2 regions of the Paenibacillus sp. W4I10 genome follow, and region 2 is predicted to be linked to the other one. Evidence: predicted binding sites of a transcription regulator. Region 2 holds the regulator's gene; the other holds the start of a gene.

Region 1 (4,221 bases), 230 kb from region 2:
GGTTATCCACTCCACAAATGAAGAAGTGATTGGCAAATTCGCAGATCGTCTGCAAACTGGACGGATTATTGTGAACTCACCATCCACACACGGTGCCATCGGGGATATCTACAACACAAACATGCCGTCATTGACACTGGGATGCGGATCATACGGACGTAACTCGACTTCTTCCAACGTAACCGCTGTGAACTTAATCAATGTGAAAAGGGTGGCTCGTCGTACCGTGAATATGCAATGGTTCAAAGTGCCGAACAAAGTCTACTTCGAAAAAGGGGCAACACAGTATCTTGCCAAAATGCCTGACATCACACGTGTGGCCATTATTACGGATGCAATGATGGTTAAGCTTGGATATGTTGAAAAGGTAGAACACTATCTGCGTCAACGCCAAATGCCAGTAGCAATCGAAGTATTCTCCGATGTTGAGCCAGATCCATCCACAACAACAGTAGATCGCGGAACCGAAATGATGCGACGCTTTCAACCAGACTGCATTATCGCACTCGGCGGTGGATCACCGATGGATGCTGCGAAAGCTATGTGGTTGTTCTATGAATATCCGGACACGGACTTCAACGATCTGAAACAAAAATTCATGGATATCCGCAAACGGATCTACAAATATCCACGTCTCGGCGTAAAAGCGAAATTTGTAGCGATTCCAACCACATCCGGTACAGGTTCTGAAGTGACATCGTTCGCGGTTATCACAGATAAAAATCAAGGTAACACCAAATATCCATTGGCCGACTATGAGCTGACACCAGACGTAGCGATTGTTGATCCGGAGTTCGTATACTCCCTGCCTAGAACAGCCGTTGCCGATACAGGTATGGACGTACTGACGCATGCGATTGAAGCTTATGTATCTGTTATGGCCAATGATTACACGGATGGACTTGCGATCAAAGCAATCCAGCTGGTATTCCAATACCTGGAGCAATCTGCGCTGCAAGGAGATAAACTGGCACGTGAGAAAATGCATAATGCTTCCACCATTGCCGGTATGGCGTTTGCCAACGCATTCCTGGGCATTAACCACAGCTTGGCGCATAAATGGGGCGGTCAGTACCACACCGCACACGGACGCACCAATGCGATCCTGATGCCACACGTCATTCGTTACAACGCGAAAAAACCGACCAAATTTGCATCGTTCCCGAAATATTCACACTTTGTAGCGGATGAGCGGTATGCCGAAATTGCCCGGATTCTGGGATTGCCTGCACGTACAACAGAAGAAGGCGTAACCAGTCTTATCAATGCCATTCGCAAACTGAACAAAACATTGGGCATTGAAGAATCGTTCCAGGAAATCGGATTTGATGCCAAAGACTTTGAAGCACATGTAGATTATCTGGCTGACCGTGCCTTCGAAGACCAATGTACAACTGCCAATCCGAAGTTGCCGTTGGTAACTGAACTGGCTGATGTATACCGCAACGCTTTCTACGGAAAGTTTGAATAACAAATCTAGAACGAAGCGTGACTTACGGCAAGAAGATCAGGGTTCCCCGAGAGGGGAGCCCCGATTGCCATCTTTCACACAATAACGAGAGGGCAGAAAAACAGAAGAGCGAAGCACCTGTTTTTCAGGTTTTATTCTAAGATTTGATTTGCTCCGAGCATAGAGGAGCAAAAGGGTTCTAAAGAGGTAGTAATGGAATTCGTGAGGTGGCTGTTTGAGTCAGATGTTCACACAATAACGAAGAGGGCAGAAAAACAGAAGAGCGAAGCACCTGTTTTTCAGGAAATGGTCCTAAGTCCTTGTTTGCTCCGAGTTTAACGGAGCAATGGTCCTAAAGAGATTACACGGAATCCGTGATGAGGTCGTTTGACCCAGATGTTCACACAATAACGAAGAGGGCAGAAAAAACTGAAGAAGCGGAGCGTTCGCCTTTATCCCCGGATTTTCCCCTTTGAAAAATAAAATTGAAAAAATCCGGGGATAACAGCGATCGGAAGTTGTTCTGCCCGCGCAGTGGCTAAGTGTGAATTTACAGGGTTCAATGGGACACAGCGCAGGTGGAGTGAGTTAGTTCACTGACTTTGTGACAAAAATCACAGATGATGAAAGCCTCAAGTCGTATACTGAAAATGTAAGAAAAACATTCATCCCGCGGTTCCGGTTCCCAAGTAGAGAGAACATGTTCCGGTTTATGTGAAACAATTCACATTAATCGCGGCTCTGGGCACACAATGCTACGAATGAAACAAGATGTTATGTGTCCAGAAATCCAAATTAGTGGAGGGATTAAGATGTCGGTGATTGAAAAAGATGTCAAACAACAAACAGGCTGGAGAAACTTTACCAAAGGAACATGGACCAAATCCGTAGATGTGAATGATTTTCTGGCACACAACTTGTCTCCGTATTACGGTGATGAAGCATTCCTAGCAGGTGCAACCCAGAATACCAAAGAATTGTGGGAGATCGTATCTGATCTGACCAAAAAAGAACGGGATAACGGCGGTGTCCTTGACGTTGATGTGAACACACCAGCGACTATTGTTTCTCACCAACCAGGTTATCTGGATCAATCCAAAGAGCAGATTGTCGGCGTTCAGACCGATGCTCCATTCAGACGTTCCATTCAACCAACAGGCGGAATCCGGATGATGATTGATGCATGTGAAGCATATGGCTTCGAATTGCCTCAAGGCGTCATTGATATATTTACAAACATTCGCAAAACACATAACCAGGGTGTATTCGATGCTTATACTTCCGATATGCGTGCAGCGCGTAAAGCAGGGATTATTACAGGTCTGCCAGATGCTTACGGCCGTGGCCGGATCATCGGTGACTATCGTCGTGTAGCTTTGTACGGGGTAGACTTCCTGATTCGTAACAAAAAAGGTGAATTGAACGCACTCGAAGTTGATGTTATTGATGAAGATGTCATTCGACTGCGGGAAGAATTGTCTGAACAGATTCGTGCATTGCAAGAATTGAAACAATTGGGCGAAATGCACGGGTTCGATATTTCCTTGCCAGCGACTACAGCAAAAGAAGCATTCCAATGGTTGTACTTCGGTTATCTCGCTGCGATCAAAGAACAAAACGGTGCTGCGATGTCACTGGGTCGTGTATCTTCTTTCCTGGATATCTACATTGAACGTGACCTGCAAGAAGGCATTCTGTCCGAAGAACAGGCTCAGGAATTGGTGGACCATTTCGTAATGAAACTGCGGATTGTCAAATTCTTGCGCACACCGGATTACAACGAACTGTTCAGTGGAGATCCAACATGGGTGACCGAGTCCATCGGTGGTATGTCTGTGAATGGTGAAACACGTGTAACCAAAAACAGCTTCCGTTTCCTGCATACACTGCACAACCTGGGTCCTGCACCAGAACCGAACTTGACTGTTCTCTGGTCAACGAAACTTCCAGAAGCTTTCAAAGATTATTGCAGCAAAGTATCTATCGAAACCAGCTCAATCCAGTATGAAAATGATGATCTGATGCGTCCAATCTACGGTGACGATTACGGTATTGCATGCTGTGTGTCGGCGATGAAGATCGGGAAACAAATGCAATTTTTCGGCGCTCGTGCCAACCTGGCAAAAGCTCTCCTGTATGCGATCAACGGTGGTCGTGACGAGAAATCCGGAGCACAAGTTGGACCTGAGTATCCTGCCATCACTAGCGAAGTGCTGGATTACAATGAGGTTATGAAACGCTTCAAACCAATGATGGAGTGGCTGGCGAAACTGTATATGAACACCCTCAACGTCATTCACTACATGCACGATAAATACAGCTATGAGCGTATCGAAATGGCATTACATGACCGTGACATTGTACGTACGATGGCTTGTGGTATAGCCGGTCTCTCGGTTACAGCAGATTCACTGAGTGCAATCAAATATGCCAAAGTAAAACCAATTCGTAACGAACAAGGCATCGCTGTTGATTTTGAAATCGAAGGAGACTTTCCTTGTTACGGTAACAATGAAGACAGCGTAGACAGCATTGCTGTTGAACTGGTCGAGAACTTCATGGGCATGATTCGCAAGCACAAAGCTTACCGTAACGCAGTTCCAACACAATCCGTTCTAACGATCACTTCCAACGTGGTATATGGTAAGAAAACAGGGACAACACCGGATGGTCGTAAAGCAGGTGAACCATTTGCTCCAGGCGCGAACCCAATGCATGGTCGTGATAAAAAAGGTGCACTGGCATCCCTTGGCTCTGTAGCCAAATTGCCT
Region 2 (4,221 bases):
CCATTCACAACTCCGGGCATGATTCGTTTAATCTCGCCGGCAGGAACTTCAGAACTGAAGCGAGTGCGGATCTGCGCTTCGGACATACCATTCTGCAGCAGCTCACTGTGTACAGCGTTTCCACCCTTAGCCGGTTGATTGTTTGCATCGAATTTAACCCAGACCATAACATCCTGGTTATCCTTATTTTTGCCGATCAGGGTCCAGTAGATGTTGTCAGAGCCTTCTTTGTCTCCCCAGATGTACTTGCGCAATTCATCATAGGATGTAATGCCCAGTTGCTTCTGTGCTGCCTGTATAGCGAGAGCTTCTTCCTTGCGCTGGTCCTGCGTGACATAGACGTAATAACGCTGAAGTCCAAACAGAATCAGAACCAGTGCAAGCAGCGAAATCCATATCCACTTCTTTTTTTTCTTCAAAAGCCGAACTTCCTTTCCCTATGATGCTCTGTCCTGCAATTAACGAGCAAGCAGACCATCAAATGCCAATTGAGACTCACGCAAAATGCGTTCTTCATCCAGCGTCAGACATTCGCCGTGTTTCACCACTTGTTTTCCATCCACCCATACGTGCTCAACATCTTTGGCAGAAGCCGAGTAGATCGTATGTGAGATCAGGTCTGTATGTGGATAGAAATGTGCCTGTTCAATGTCAAGAGCGATAAAATCAGCCTTCATGCCGACCTCAAGTGCTCCGGTATTGTTCAAGAAAATGGATTTGGCACCGTATGACGTTCCGAGGAGTAACGCTTCGCCTGCTGGCACAGCCGTCGGGTCACCAGATACACCTTTGTGGATCAATGCAGCCAGTCTCATTTCCTCGAACATATCCAGGTTGTTGTTGCTTGCCGGTCCGTCTGTTCCGAGTGACACGGTAACTCCTGCTTTCAGTAACGCAGGTACCCGCGCAACACCGGAAGCGAGTTTCAGGTTACTTCCCGGGTTATGGGATACAGCCACATCATGACGGGCCAAAATTTCAATCTCTTCGTCATTCAGATGCACCGCATGTGCAACCAGGGATGGACGAGAGAAAAAGCCCAGTTTCTCCAGATGTGCCACAGGACGCAGTCCATAATCAGCCACGTTCTGCTCCACTTCACGAAGCGTTTCAGACATATGTGTATGGAGAGGAAGGTTCAGGTCGTTCGCGACCTGTACAAGCTTCTCTATGTAGTCAGGAGGGCATGTATATGGAGCGTGTGGCGAGATTACGGTTGTAATGCGACCATCTGCCTGTCCATTCCACTCACGTGCAAACGCTGCCGACTCGTCCAGCTTCCGCAGTTGCTCTTCTTCCGAGCACAGCCCGATTACACCACGTGCCAGTGCTGCTCTAACGCCTGATTGCTCCACAACTTTGGCAACTTGATCCATGTGATCGTACATGTCCAGGAAAGCTGTAGTTCCGCCTTTCAACATTTCAAGCACCGATAGCGAAGTTCCCCAATATACGTCTTGTGAAGTCATTTTCGCTTCCATCGGCCACATTTTTTCCTGCAACCATACTTGCAACGCAAGATCGTCTCCGTGCCCTCTCAGCAACGACATTGCTGCATGACCATGCGTATTGATCAGACCCGGCAGGAAGAACAGTCCTTTTCCATCCACTTTGGTACAATTTTTGTCTCCATCCGGCAATGTCTCACCAATATGCACAATCTTGTCATCCTCAACAACCATGTATCCTTGAACCACGTTCCATGTTGTGCCGCCTTCATTAACGGCAAATTTGCCGTTGTGAATTACCCATCTATTTGTTGTCATCTTCCTCGTCGTCCTTTCCAGTCTCCAAGTAATAGGCCAAACTAAGCAGATCCGTTGTAAAGTCAGCATGGTGAATGCGGATATGCGGCGGTGTTTTTAGAATGGTTGGTGCAAAATTAAGAATCGCTTCGATTCCGGATTCAATAAGCTGATCGGCTACATTTTGGGCTTCCGTATCCGGAACCGTGATAATTCCGATGCGGATGTTTTCCGTTTTAACCGCTTCCGTCAATTCATTCATTGGTTTTACCGTCAAACTGTTAATTTGACTACCAATCTTCGGTCCATATGCATCAAATACAGCAACAATCTTCATGTTGTCTTTCAGATATGCGTTGTAGTTGGACAAGGCTTGACCGAGATTACCCGCTCCTACCAGAGCTACATTAATTTGCTGATCGATTTTGAGAATGTGACGAATTTTCTCGATCAAATAGGATACATCATACCCGATCCCTTTACGACCAAAATCACCGAAGTAAGCCAGGTCTTTACGAATTTGGGCCGGATTCAGATCCAGCCTCTGTCCAAGCTCTTGAGAAGAAACAGTAGCCACCTCACGCTGATGCAACTCGTTCAAATAACGCAAGTATACAGGCAGACGTCGTACCACTGCTTCCGAAATTTTATCCGATTTCATTCTTGCTCCCCCTTACCAAGGCCACGATAAAATAATAGATGAAAAGATGAGCATTCTGTATAAACTCAAAGATAAACATGACATTTTATACAGAATGCTCCTTGTAATTTAGGTTATAAGTTCTTACGTGCAACTGCTTTAATCGGATACGGAAATATCTAATAAAGTTTAACGCCAAACGATAGTGTCATGCAATGATATAACGAACAAAACAACCATTATTCTTGTTCATTAACAGGTTTTTCCAACCACTCGGTAATTCGTGGAACCATCTGCTCCGTGAGCATGTGCTCCATTTTGGGACCAGGTAAAGAATATAAAAAGAATTTACCATAGTACGCTTCAATCACCCGTGTATCATAAACAATGACAATTCCTCTGTCCTTCGCTGTACGCACCAACCGGCCAAATCCCTGCTTGAAACGAATGACCGCTTGCGGCACGGACAGTTTCATGAACGGATTTTTCTTCTGTTCCTGAAGCAGCTCACTCTTGGCTTCCACCAACGGATGATTCGGTGGCTGGAAAGGCAGTCGCACAATAGCGAGACAGGTTAGCGCCTCTCCCGGGATATCTACACCCTCCCAGAAGCTGCTTGTACCCAGAAGTACCGTAGCTTTGGCATCTTGGAACCTGCGAGTCAATTTGGAACGACTTCCACTGTCAACGCCTTGCCCAAGCAACGAGATGTCGTTACCAGATAGCGCCTCCTTCAGCGGATCATAGACCTGTCGCAACATCTTGTATGAAGTAAACAGAACCATCATGCGTCCACGCGTGGCAATTGCCGTCTCTGCAAGTGATTGCACCAGCATATTGACAAAGTGCGCATCACCCACACTTCCCTTCACACTCGGGAAATCACGCGGAATCACCAGAAGTGCCTGATCGCGATAGTTGAAAGGTGATGGCAGCATCGACGTTAACAACCGATTATTCTCGGAAGCTTCCTGCAAGCCAAGCTGTTCAATCATGAACTGGAATGACTTATCTACCGAAAGCGTAGCCGATGTAAGCACAACACTTTTCTTTTTATCAAAAAATAAATCCTTAAGTTGTGCACTGACATCTACAGGTACAGCATACAGCTGAAGAGATTTGCTGCGGAATTGACCGCTGGCTTCCATCCAGTACACCGTTTTGGCATCATCCATACGCATGAAGAAACGTAGATTCTCCTTCAATGTGGTCAGATCTTTCAGCAGTCCTGTAATGTCCGTAATCAGACTATCCGATTGATAATCGTCCTGATCCTCTTTCACCTCAAGCAGCAATTTGTCCCCTTTGCGAACCAAATCCCCCAGAGTCACATAGATCTGGTTCTCCAGATCCTGCAACTCCTGCCATTTCGCAGGTTTCTGAGATGCTTTCAGACGCAGGGAAAATTGCCCCGTCTCTCCCGGTGAAGCATCACTTCGTTCAGGCAACAGACCGAACAAGGCATCGCTCATACGATCCCACAGCTCCTTAACTTCAAGAGCGAGCGGGAACATCTGATCCACCATGGAGCCCCATTGCACCGAATTTTCATGCCCGGATAACTGCGAACGAAGCATAGGCAGCTGACCATTACGACTGTCTTTAAACAGGCGGGTCAGTGTATGAACCAAGGTGAAATATTTCATATGCATTCCAAGATGTTTTCCAGCGACATCCTCCAGATGATGTGCCTCATCGATCACAAGACTCTCATAGGCTGGCAGCAGCTGATGCGCGGCTTTCACATCCGTAAATAATTTGGAGTGATTGGTGATTACGATATCTGACAACCCGGCCTCATGTTTGGCACGATGGTAGAAACATTTGCGGAACCAT

What was found. Region 2 encodes Rex, which represses fermentation and respiration genes when NADH is low (regulators of the CRP and FNR family bind a similar motif). Its sites were predicted from a motif close to TTGTGAAATATTTCACAA; they were not measured.
Region 1: the regulator Rex is predicted to act here: its motif matches at 2,163-2,180, upstream of pflB (formate C-acetyltransferase).

What each region holds. Positions count from the first base shown of each region.
Region 1 covers NZ_JAUSXX010000001.1:573,625-577,845, forward strand. Annotated here, with positions in the region: gene adhE (bifunctional acetaldehyde-CoA/alcohol dehydrogenase) at 1-1,471, shown strand, start outside; gene pflB (formate C-acetyltransferase) at 2,263-4,221, shown strand, end outside.
Region 2 covers NZ_JAUSXX010000001.1:799,450-803,670, reverse strand. Annotated here, with positions in the region: gene QF049_RS03690 (cell wall elongation regulator TseB-like domain-containing protein) at 1-419, opposite strand, end outside; gene QF049_RS03685 (amidohydrolase) at 459-1,766, opposite strand; gene QF049_RS03680 (redox-sensing transcriptional repressor Rex) at 1,753-2,406, opposite strand; gene dinG (ATP-dependent DNA helicase DinG) at 2,625-4,221, opposite strand, start outside.